DNA from 2 places in the Streptomyces sp. NPDC049687 genome. Region 1 is predicted to be linked to the other one. Evidence: riboswitches for the same ligand, from Rfam matches in the RefSeq annotation. Region 1 holds a riboswitch; the other holds the start of a gene.
What was found. A riboswitch is a leader RNA that binds a small molecule or an ion and turns the genes downstream of it on or off. The one in region 1 is predicted to bind cyclic di-AMP.

Region 2: linked by a shared signal. The riboswitch ahead of ACIBVL_RS22135 (transglycosylase family protein) and the one ahead of ACIBVL_RS18085 (NlpC/P60 family protein) in region 1 are both predicted to bind cyclic di-AMP.

The regions. Positions count from the first base shown of each region.
Region 1 is NZ_JBITLN010000005.1:229,361-233,816, reverse strand. It holds gene ACIBVL_RS18095 (hypothetical protein) at 1-328, shown strand, start outside; gene ACIBVL_RS18090 (tellurite resistance/C4-dicarboxylate transporter family protein) at 306-1,292, opposite strand; gene ACIBVL_RS18085 (NlpC/P60 family protein) at 1,533-2,681, opposite strand; cyclic di-AMP (ydaO/yuaA leader) riboswitch at 2,689-2,862, opposite strand; gene pcrA (DNA helicase PcrA) at 3,096-4,456, shown strand, end outside.
Region 2 is NZ_JBITLN010000007.1:94,043-98,498, forward strand. It holds gene ACIBVL_RS22120 (DUF501 domain-containing protein) at 1-40, opposite strand, end outside; gene ACIBVL_RS22125 (septum formation initiator family protein) at 65-541, opposite strand; gene eno (phosphopyruvate hydratase) at 664-1,950, opposite strand; gene ACIBVL_RS22135 (transglycosylase family protein) at 2,265-2,966, opposite strand; cyclic di-AMP (ydaO/yuaA leader) riboswitch at 2,970-3,139, opposite strand; gene ACIBVL_RS22140 (transglycosylase family protein) at 3,345-4,334, opposite strand.

The sequences.
Region 1 (4,456 bases):
CGGCCTGCACATCATCGGCATCGCCGCGCTCCTCGGTGGCTTCCTCACACAGATGAAGGCGATGGGTCAGGGCACGGCCCGTTTCGTTCCCGCGATGCTGCACGGCGCGGCGACGATGCTGGTCACCGGGGTGATCCTGGTGGGCCTCAACCAGGCGGACGACCAGCCCGTCAACAACATCAAGATCGGCGTGAAGCTGGCGCTGCTGATCGTGATCCTCGGCCTGGTCTATGTGAAGCGGGACGACGAGAAGGTGGAGAAGCCCCTGTTCGGCCTGGTCGGCCTGCTGACCGTGGCGAACGTCTTCATCGCGGTCCTGTGGACCTGACCCGAGCGCCGGCCGCCGCCGACGCCACGGCCAGCCAGGCCGCCACCGCGACCCACAGCAGCACCTCCCCGGGCCCCTTCAGCCAGGGCACGCGCAGGGCGGCGGCGACGGCCGACGTCGCCACCGCCGTCATCCCCATCGGGAACACCGTCGCCCACCGCCGCACGTCGTAGCGCGGTCGCGGACGGAGTACCTCCGCGACGAGCAGAACGGCGTACCAGCACAGCGCGAGCACCAGCAGCGCGGCGGTCACCACCCGCAGAACGCCCCTGTCGTCGGCGCTCCACAGGTAGAGCTCCCCGCGGTCGGCGGTGATGAGACTCGCCCCCGCGAGCGCCGAGACGGCCGGCGCCCCGCCCGCAACCCACTGGTCCCCGGCGCCCTCGGTCAGTTGCCGCCAGTCGAACAGGGCCGGCATCGGCACGTAGAGCAGCAGCCCCAGCCAGAACAGCACCAGCGCGGTGTGCGCCGGCCAGGCCACCGCCTCCGCCTTGGCGAGCGTCGCGCCCAGCACCGCGAGCCCCTGGGTGGCCACGCAGCACAGGAACACGTCCCCGCGCATCCGCCCCAGGTGCCCCACCACGTGCCGTACGACATGCCGTACGACTCCTGCCATCAGCACCGGCCAGAGCACCGCCGACAGGGCCAGCAACGCCCAGGCGAGGCTCTGCCGGCCGAGCGCCGAGACCCGCGTGCCGAGCACGGTCGTGGCGGCCACGGCGGTCAGTCCGCCCGGCGCACCCGCCTCCGCCGACCACCGCTCGCGCTCCCGCACCAGCCGTACGACGAAGTCCGCGCCCAGCGCCACCCAGGCGGCGCCCGCCAGCGCCAGGGCGACGCGGGACAGGACGCCGTACCCGGCCGACTGCAGTCCGACCGACAGGATGCCGGTCGCCAGCACGGCGGCGCCGGCCGCCGGCGGACGCTGCGCCCACCGGGCGCGACGGGAGGAGGAGCCGGGCATGGGGCCGATGCTAGTGCCGCGGCAGGGCAGGCAACGTTCGCCCCGTCGCGACGCCCGGCACGCTCCCCCAGAGGGGGCGCCCCCACCCGCCGTGGCGAGCGGCTCGTTGCGGGGGGGGCACACGCGGGCCGTACGCGCGCGTAGCTACAGAAAACGGCCCACGCGCGTGCGTGGCCGGCGCGCCCGCCTCGGCCGGGTGCACCGCGCGGGCGCCTCGGGCCGGTCGTGCCGACCGGTGCCTCAGGCCGGGCGGACCACGCTGTGGATGCCCGACTCGCCGTCGTAGTAGATCGACTCCTCGCGGACGTACGCGCCCGGCTTCGGGGCGTGGATCATCATGCCGTTGCCGATGTAGATGCCGACGTGGCTGACGTCGTCGTAGAAGAAGACCAGGTCGCCGGGCTGGGCGTCGGCGAGGGAGACGGTGGTGCCGGCGTTCACCTGGTCGTAGGTGGTGCGCGGGAGGGTGACGCCCGCCGCCTTCCAGGCGGCCTGCGTGAGGCCGGAACAGTCGTAGGAGTCGGGGCCGGTCGCGCCCCAGACGTACGGCTTGCCGATCTGTGCGCGGGCGAAGGCGAGGGCCTTCTGGGCCTTGGTGGCGTACGAGGAGTCCGTCGTGGACGACGAGGAGCCGGCGGTCCCCGAGGAGTCGGCGCTCTGCTGCTGGGCGGTCTGTTCGGCGGCCTGCTGCCGGGCGAGCTCCGCCGCCTGGCGCGCGGCCTCCTCCTGCTTCTGCTTCTCGATCTCCGCCAGCCGCGCCTTCTCCTGGGCGGTCAGCTGCGACAGCAGCTCGCGCGCCGCGCTGAGCTTCTTCTGGACGGTCGCCTTGGCGGTCTTCAGGTCGCTCTGCGTGTCGGTGAGCGTGGCGAGGCTCTCGGCGGCCTCCTGCCGCTTCTTCATCGTCGCCGACTGCTCGGTGACGTAGTCGTCGACCGCGCCCTTCTGGCGGTCGGTCAGCCGACTCATCAGCTGCGTCCGGTCGAAGTAGTCCTGCGGGGAGTCCGCGAGCAGGAAGGTCGCCGTGTCGGGCGCGGAGGAGCCGGTGCGGTACTGGGCGGCGGCGAAGGAACCCAGCTCCTCACGTGCCTCGTTGAGTTTCTGGGTGCGCTGGGCCACGTCGTCCAGGAGGCCGTCCACACGCTTGCGCTGCTTGGTCGTCTGCTCCTTGGCGGCGTTGTACTTCTCGGTCGCCGACTCCGCCTGGCGGTAGAGGTCGTCGACCTTCTTCTCGACCTCCTCCAGGCTCGGCCTGCCGTCGTCGGACGGGGCGGCGTTCGCCGACTGGGAGAGCAGGGCCACGGACGTGAGGGCGGCGGTGGCGAGAGCGGGGGTGCGTATGCCTGCCACGCGTGTGCCCGGGAAGCGCGGCTTGCGGTGCTGCGACGCCAAGAGAGGCGACTCCTTCCATCGTCCGCCTACCGGGTTAGCTGTCGGGTTCGGGCGGATGGTTCGGAAGGGCGCCCTACGGCCCGTCCCGGGAGGGGAGGCGGGCCGATTCACCCCAGGGGTTCGGTGGGTCCCCGGCTCCGGCTGCCGCACAGGGGCGCACCGGACTCGGCGGAGGCCGTGCGGCCCGGCGAGGTTCGCCGGTGGGGATCCGTAGGGCCTGCCCGGCACGGTAGCCAACTGGTGTGGCCCCTGTGAAGGTTGATGGGCGATATGCCCGGTACATTTTCGTTACCTTGAGCAAAGCCCGTACGCGGGGTCACGTGCTGTGATAGGGCCGCCTCGGAAGGTGAGGGCGGGGGATGTTCCCGGGACGGCGTCCGCGTTGTCGGTGGGGCACCCTAGACTCGGAGAGCGATGAGCAGCCTCTTTGACGACAGCTTCCTGGCGGACCTCCAGGGCCCCCGCGGCCACGGGGAGGAACCCCCGCCACCGCCCGAGGACGATCACACTCCGGAATCGGTTCCGGACGATCTGTTCGGCGGGAAGTTCGACGTGCCACCGGACCGGGACGCCTACTATCGCGACGGCGCCGCGCGCCCGGCGATCGACACGGCGGCACTCCTCGAGGGGCTGAACGACAACCAGCGCGCGGCCGTCGTCCACGCCGGCACCCCCCTGCTCATCGTCGCCGGCGCCGGCTCCGGCAAGACGCGCGTGCTCACCCACCGCATCGCCCACCTCCTCGCCGAGCGCGGCGTGCACCCGGGCCAGATCCTCGCGATCACCTTCACCAACAAGGCCGCGGGTGAGATGAAGGAGCGCGTCGAGCAGCTCGTCGGCCCGCGCGCGAACGCGATGTGGGTGATGACCTTCCACAGCGCGTGCGTGCGCATCCTGCGCAGGGAGAGCAAGAAGCTGGGCTTCACCTCCTCCTTCTCGATCTACGACGCCGCCGACTCCAAGCGCCTGATGGCCCTGGTCTGCCGCGACCTCGACCTCGACCCCAAGCGCTTTCCGCCGAAGTCCTTCAGTGCCAAGATCAGCAACCTGAAGAACGAGCTGATCGACGAGGAGGACTTCGCCGCCCAGGCCACCGACGGCTTCGAGAAGACCCTCGCCCAGGCCTACGCCATGTACCAGTCGCGGCTGCGCGAGGCGAACGCCCTCGACTTCGACGACCTGATCATGACGACGGTCAATCTGCTGCGCGCCTTCCCGGACGTCGCCGAGCACTACCGCCGCCGCTTCCGGCACGTCCTGGTCGACGAGTACCAGGACACCAACCACGCCCAGTACGCCCTGGTCAGGGAGCTGGTCGGCACCTCCGAGCACCCGGTCGACGTACCGCCCGGCGACTACGACGTGCCACCCGCCGAGCTGTGCGTCGTGGGTGACGCCGACCAGTCGATCTACGCCTTCCGGGGCGCCACGATCCGCAACATCCTCCAGTTCGAGGAGGACTACCCGGACGCGACGACGATCCTCCTCGAGCAGAACTACCGCTCGACGCAGACCATTCTGAGCGCGGCCAACGCGGTCATCGAGCGCAATGAGTCCCGCCGCCCCAAGAACCTGTGGACCAACGCGGGCGCGGGCGCGCGCATCACCGGCTATGTCGCCGACACCGAGCACGACGAGGCCCAGTTCGTCGCCGACGAGATAGACCGCCTCACGGACGCGGGCGACGCCAAGGCCGGCGATGTCGCCGTCTTCTACCGCACCAACGCCCAGTCCCGTGTCTTCGAAGAGGTCTTCATCCGCGTCGGCCTGCCGTA
Region 2 (4,456 bases), on a different contig from region 1:
TGGGCTCGGTGCGCGGGGTGGTCGGCGGAACTGTTTCCATACCTGTCTTTCTCAGTGCACGGTCTCACTGGTCGGAGGCGTCGGCCTTGTCGACGCCGTCCCAGACGTTCGAGTACCAGGGGCGGTCGGCCGCCCCGAGGTCGGCGCGGGACTGCTTGGCCGCGTCCGGGTCGATCACGACGTAACCGGTCTCCCCCGGCATCACATAGTGCAGCCGCTGCCGGATCTGCTGCTCGGCGTACGCGTCGTCCTGCCAGCGTGCCTTGAGGTCGCGCAGCTGCTCGACCCGCCTGGCGGCCTGTTCCTTCTCGCGCTCCAGGTCGGCGATGTCGGCGCGCTGGGAGACGTACTGCCGCATCGGGTAGGCCAGGGCCACGATCAGGGTGCACAGGACCAGCGCGAGGAGGGCGGCGCGGCCGGTGAGACGGGAACGGCGGGCCTGGCGTCTGGTCTGGGACCGGTAGACCCGGGCCGCCGTCTGTTCGCCGAGCAGCCGCAGCCTGGTCGCGGTGGAGAAACGGTCCCGGTCCTTGACGGCCATCGGCTCTCCGCCTCCCCTTTCACGTTTCACACGCGCGTACGTCCCCGCACACGGTACGGGACCGGGTACGGGGACGTACGTACGACTGGCTAAGCCTTGGCCCGCTGGGGCCCGCTCAGGGGTCAGCCCTTGAAGCGGGGGAAGGCGGAGCGGCCCGCGTACACGGCCGCGTCGTCGAGGATCTCCTCGATGCGCAGCAGCTGGTTGTACTTGGCGACGCGCTCGGAGCGGGCCGGGGCGCCGGTCTTGATCTGGCCGCAGTTGGTGGCGACGGCCAGGTCGGCGATGGTGACGTCCTCGGTCTCGCCGGAACGGTGCGACATCATGCACTTGAAGCCGTTGCGCTGGGCGAGCTCGACGGCGTCCAGGGTCTCGGTCAGCGAGCCGATCTGGTTGACCTTGACGAGCAGGGCGTTGGCGGTGCCCTCCTCGATGCCGCGGGCGAGGCGCTCGGGGTTGGTGACGAACAGGTCGTCGCCGACGAGCTGGACCTTGTCGCCGAGCTTGTCGGTGATGACCTTCCAGCCGGCCCAGTCGTCCTCGAACAGCGGGTCCTCGATGGAGACGAGCGGATAGGCCGCCACGAGCTCCTCGTAGTACTCCGTCATCTCGGCGGCGGAGCGCTCCTTGCCCTCGAAGAGGTACTTGCCGTCCTTGTAGAACTCGGAGGCGGCGACGTCGAGCGCCAGGGCGATCTGCTCGCCGGGCGCGTAGCCGGCTTCCTTGACGGCCTCGAGGATGAGGTCGAGGGCCTCACGGTTGGAGCCGAGGTTCGGGGCGAAGCCGCCCTCGTCGCCGAGGCCGGTGGACAGGCCGCGGCCCTTCAGCACCTTCTTGAGGGTGTGGTAGACCTCGGTGCCCCAGCGCAGCGCCTCGGAGAAGGACTCCGCGCCGATCGGGGCGATCATGAACTCCTGGATGTCCACGTTGGAGTCGGCGTGCGAGCCGCCGTTCAGGATGTTCATCATCGGCACCGGCAGCAGGTGCGCGTTGGGGCCGCCCAGGTAGCGGAAGAGCGGGAGGTCGCTGGCCTCGGAGGCGGCGTGGGCGACGGCGAGGGAGACGCCGAGGATGGCGTTGGCGCCGAGGGAGCCCTTGTTGTCGGTGGCGTCCAGGTCGAACATGGCCTGGTCGATCAGGCGCTGCTCGGTGGCGTCGTAGCCGACCAGCTCCGGGCCGATCTGCTCGATGACGGCGAGGACGGCCTTCTCGACACCCTTGCCCTGGTAGCGGTTGGGGTCACCGTCGCGGAGCTCGATGGCCTCGAAGGCGCCCGTGGAGGCGCCGGACGGGACGGCGGCACGACCCGTGCTGCCGTCGTCGAGGCCGACCTCGACCTCGACCGTGGGGTTGCCTCGGGAGTCCAGGATTTCCCGGGCTACGACGACGTCGATGGACGGCACGAGCATCTCCTTCTTGGGATGTGACGCTGGTTGTGCGGGGCCACGTGGGCCTTGCGACTAGAGCCTAACCGTCTTCGGGGCGTCGGCAGCCGACCGACCGTCCCGTGGACAGACAGACGGTACACATTGTTTCTGGCCGGAACAAAGACCGTCCAGGGAGAGCCGGCGAACAGAGGGCAAAGAAAACCCCGCCCCGGTGCGTACGGGGGAACACGCACCGGGGCGGGGAGCTCGTGGGGACGGGGGGGGTGTCCCTCACGAGGTCTTCAGTGTGCGGGGCCGACCTGTGGGGGTGCTGTGGCCTCGCTGGGAGCAGGGTGTCACTTCAGGTGCAGTTGCTGGCCCGGGTAGATGAGGTCGGCGACCTCGACGATGTCCTTGTTCAGCTGGAACAGCTTCTGCCAGCCGCCCTTGACGTCGTGCTTCTCGGCGATGGAGCTGAGGGTGTCGCCCTTGACGACCTTGTACTCGCCGTCACCCTTCTTGACCTTCTTGCCGGTCGGAGTGGTGACCGTCTTCTGGCTCTTGGGGGCGGCCGGGCGCTCGGCGGAGCGGGAGGCGCCCTGCTGCTCGGTCGAACGCGTGGTGGTGCCGCTGCTCGACGAGGAGGAGCCGCCGGAGCCCGACGAGGCGCTGCCGCCGTCGTAGGAGGCGCTGGACAGACCCTTGCCGCAGACCGGCCAGGCGCCCTTGCCCTGGGAGGCGAGGACCTTCTCGGCGACGGCGATCTGCTGCGACTTGCTGGCCTGGTTGGCCTGGGCGGCGTACTGGGTGCCGCCGTACGCGGCCCAGGTGGAGGCGGAGAACTGGAGGCCGCCGTAGTAGCCGTTGCCGGTGTTGATGGACCAGTTGCCGCCGGACTCGCACTGGGCGACCGCGTCCCACTCGGAGGCGGTGGCGGCGGAGGCGTTGCCGGCCGCCATCAGCGGGGCGGCGATGGCGACACCGGTGACACCGGCGAGCGCGGCGGCCCGGGTGGCCTTGGACGGACGACGGTGCTTGCCCTTGCCGGAAAACAGCATGGTGGATCCCCTCACCGACGCCTGCGAGGTGAGCTGTCGGGTTCGGGCCGGTTGAGTTGCCCGGCCGCACACCTCACGGTGCGCGGCTTCACCCCGAGCCGGTTCCGGCGGTCAACCACCGGGCCCGGCACTTACCTTGGGTCCCCCGCTCCTGCCTACGGCGCTTGACGCGACGACTGTTCCCGGGCTGCCGCTGGCAGGATTCGGCGTTGCGACGGCCGGGGCTCGGATTGCCGAGCGGTCCTGACCGTAGACACGCGATCCGCCGAATTTCAAAGACGATCAGGGCTTCTGAGACTCATCCCACACTTTCGCCAAACCGGACATTCGGCGCGAAATGGGGCGTGAACTCCTGGCCGTTTTCGGCGTGTTCCCGCCCTATTGGATGCCTGTGTCGAGGGTCTGACCGGGGACGATGGCGCTCGGATCGGCGCCGATGAGGTCCCTGTTCTCGGCGTAGAGCGCGCGCCATCCGCCGTCGAGGTCAAGGGAGTCGGCGATGGAGGCGAGCGTGTCGCCCTCCTGCACCGTGTAGGTGCTCACCGCGTGACGGCCGGAGGAGGTGGTGGAGGTGTCCGCCGCCAGGGTCTCGTCGGCGGTGGCGCCGCGATGACGGCCCGAGCCGAGGGAGCCGGTGTCGACGAGGCTCCAAGAACCCTCACCCTGGGCGGAATTGTCCGAGTCATCCACTTCTGGGATTACCGTGGGCGAGACGTCCTTCGGCCCCGCACTCCCCTGGTCGCCGGTGGAGGAGTCCGATTTGCCGGACTCGTTCGCAGCCGAGGAGGAAGGGGACGAAGTGGACTCGGGGGATGAACTCGGCGCATTCCCTGGCGAGTCGGAGGTGCCGGCGTCCGAGCCGTCGGAGGCACCGGATCCGCTCGAGCTGCCGGAGTCGGAGGACGCCCCCTTGGAAAGGTCGGACAATCCGGATGACACGGACGAGTCGGACTCGCCGTCCGCCACTCCGGTGTCGACGTCCAGCGCGCCGTTCTCCTTGGTGAGTCCGGACGTCAGCCCGCAGGTGCCCCAGGCGCCGACGCCCTCCTTCTCGAGGAGCTTCTGGGCGACGGCTATCTGCTGGTTACGGCTGGCCAGATCGGGGCTCGCGGCATAGTCGAGTCCGCCGTACGTCTCCCATTCCTTCTGCGTGAGGCTCAGGCCGCCGTACTCGCCGTCACCCTCGTCGGCACTCCAGGAGCCGCCGGTCTCGCACTGCGCCACCTTGTCCCACACCGTGCCGTCGGCAGCGCTCGCGCCGCCCGCGGCGAACAGCGGGATGGCGATGGCCGAGCCGGTCACTCCGGCCGCGACGAGGAGCGCCGGGGCCTGGCGGGGGCGACGGTGACGACCGTTCCCGGAGAGCATGCGGGGGCCTTTCTCTGGACAGCAGCAACCGGCGCGGCGGGCGGTGCGAGCACACGGGTTCGCCGCGCTGACGAGTGAACGTATCGGCAGACGATCACTTGTCACAAGTTAATGCCGCGCAG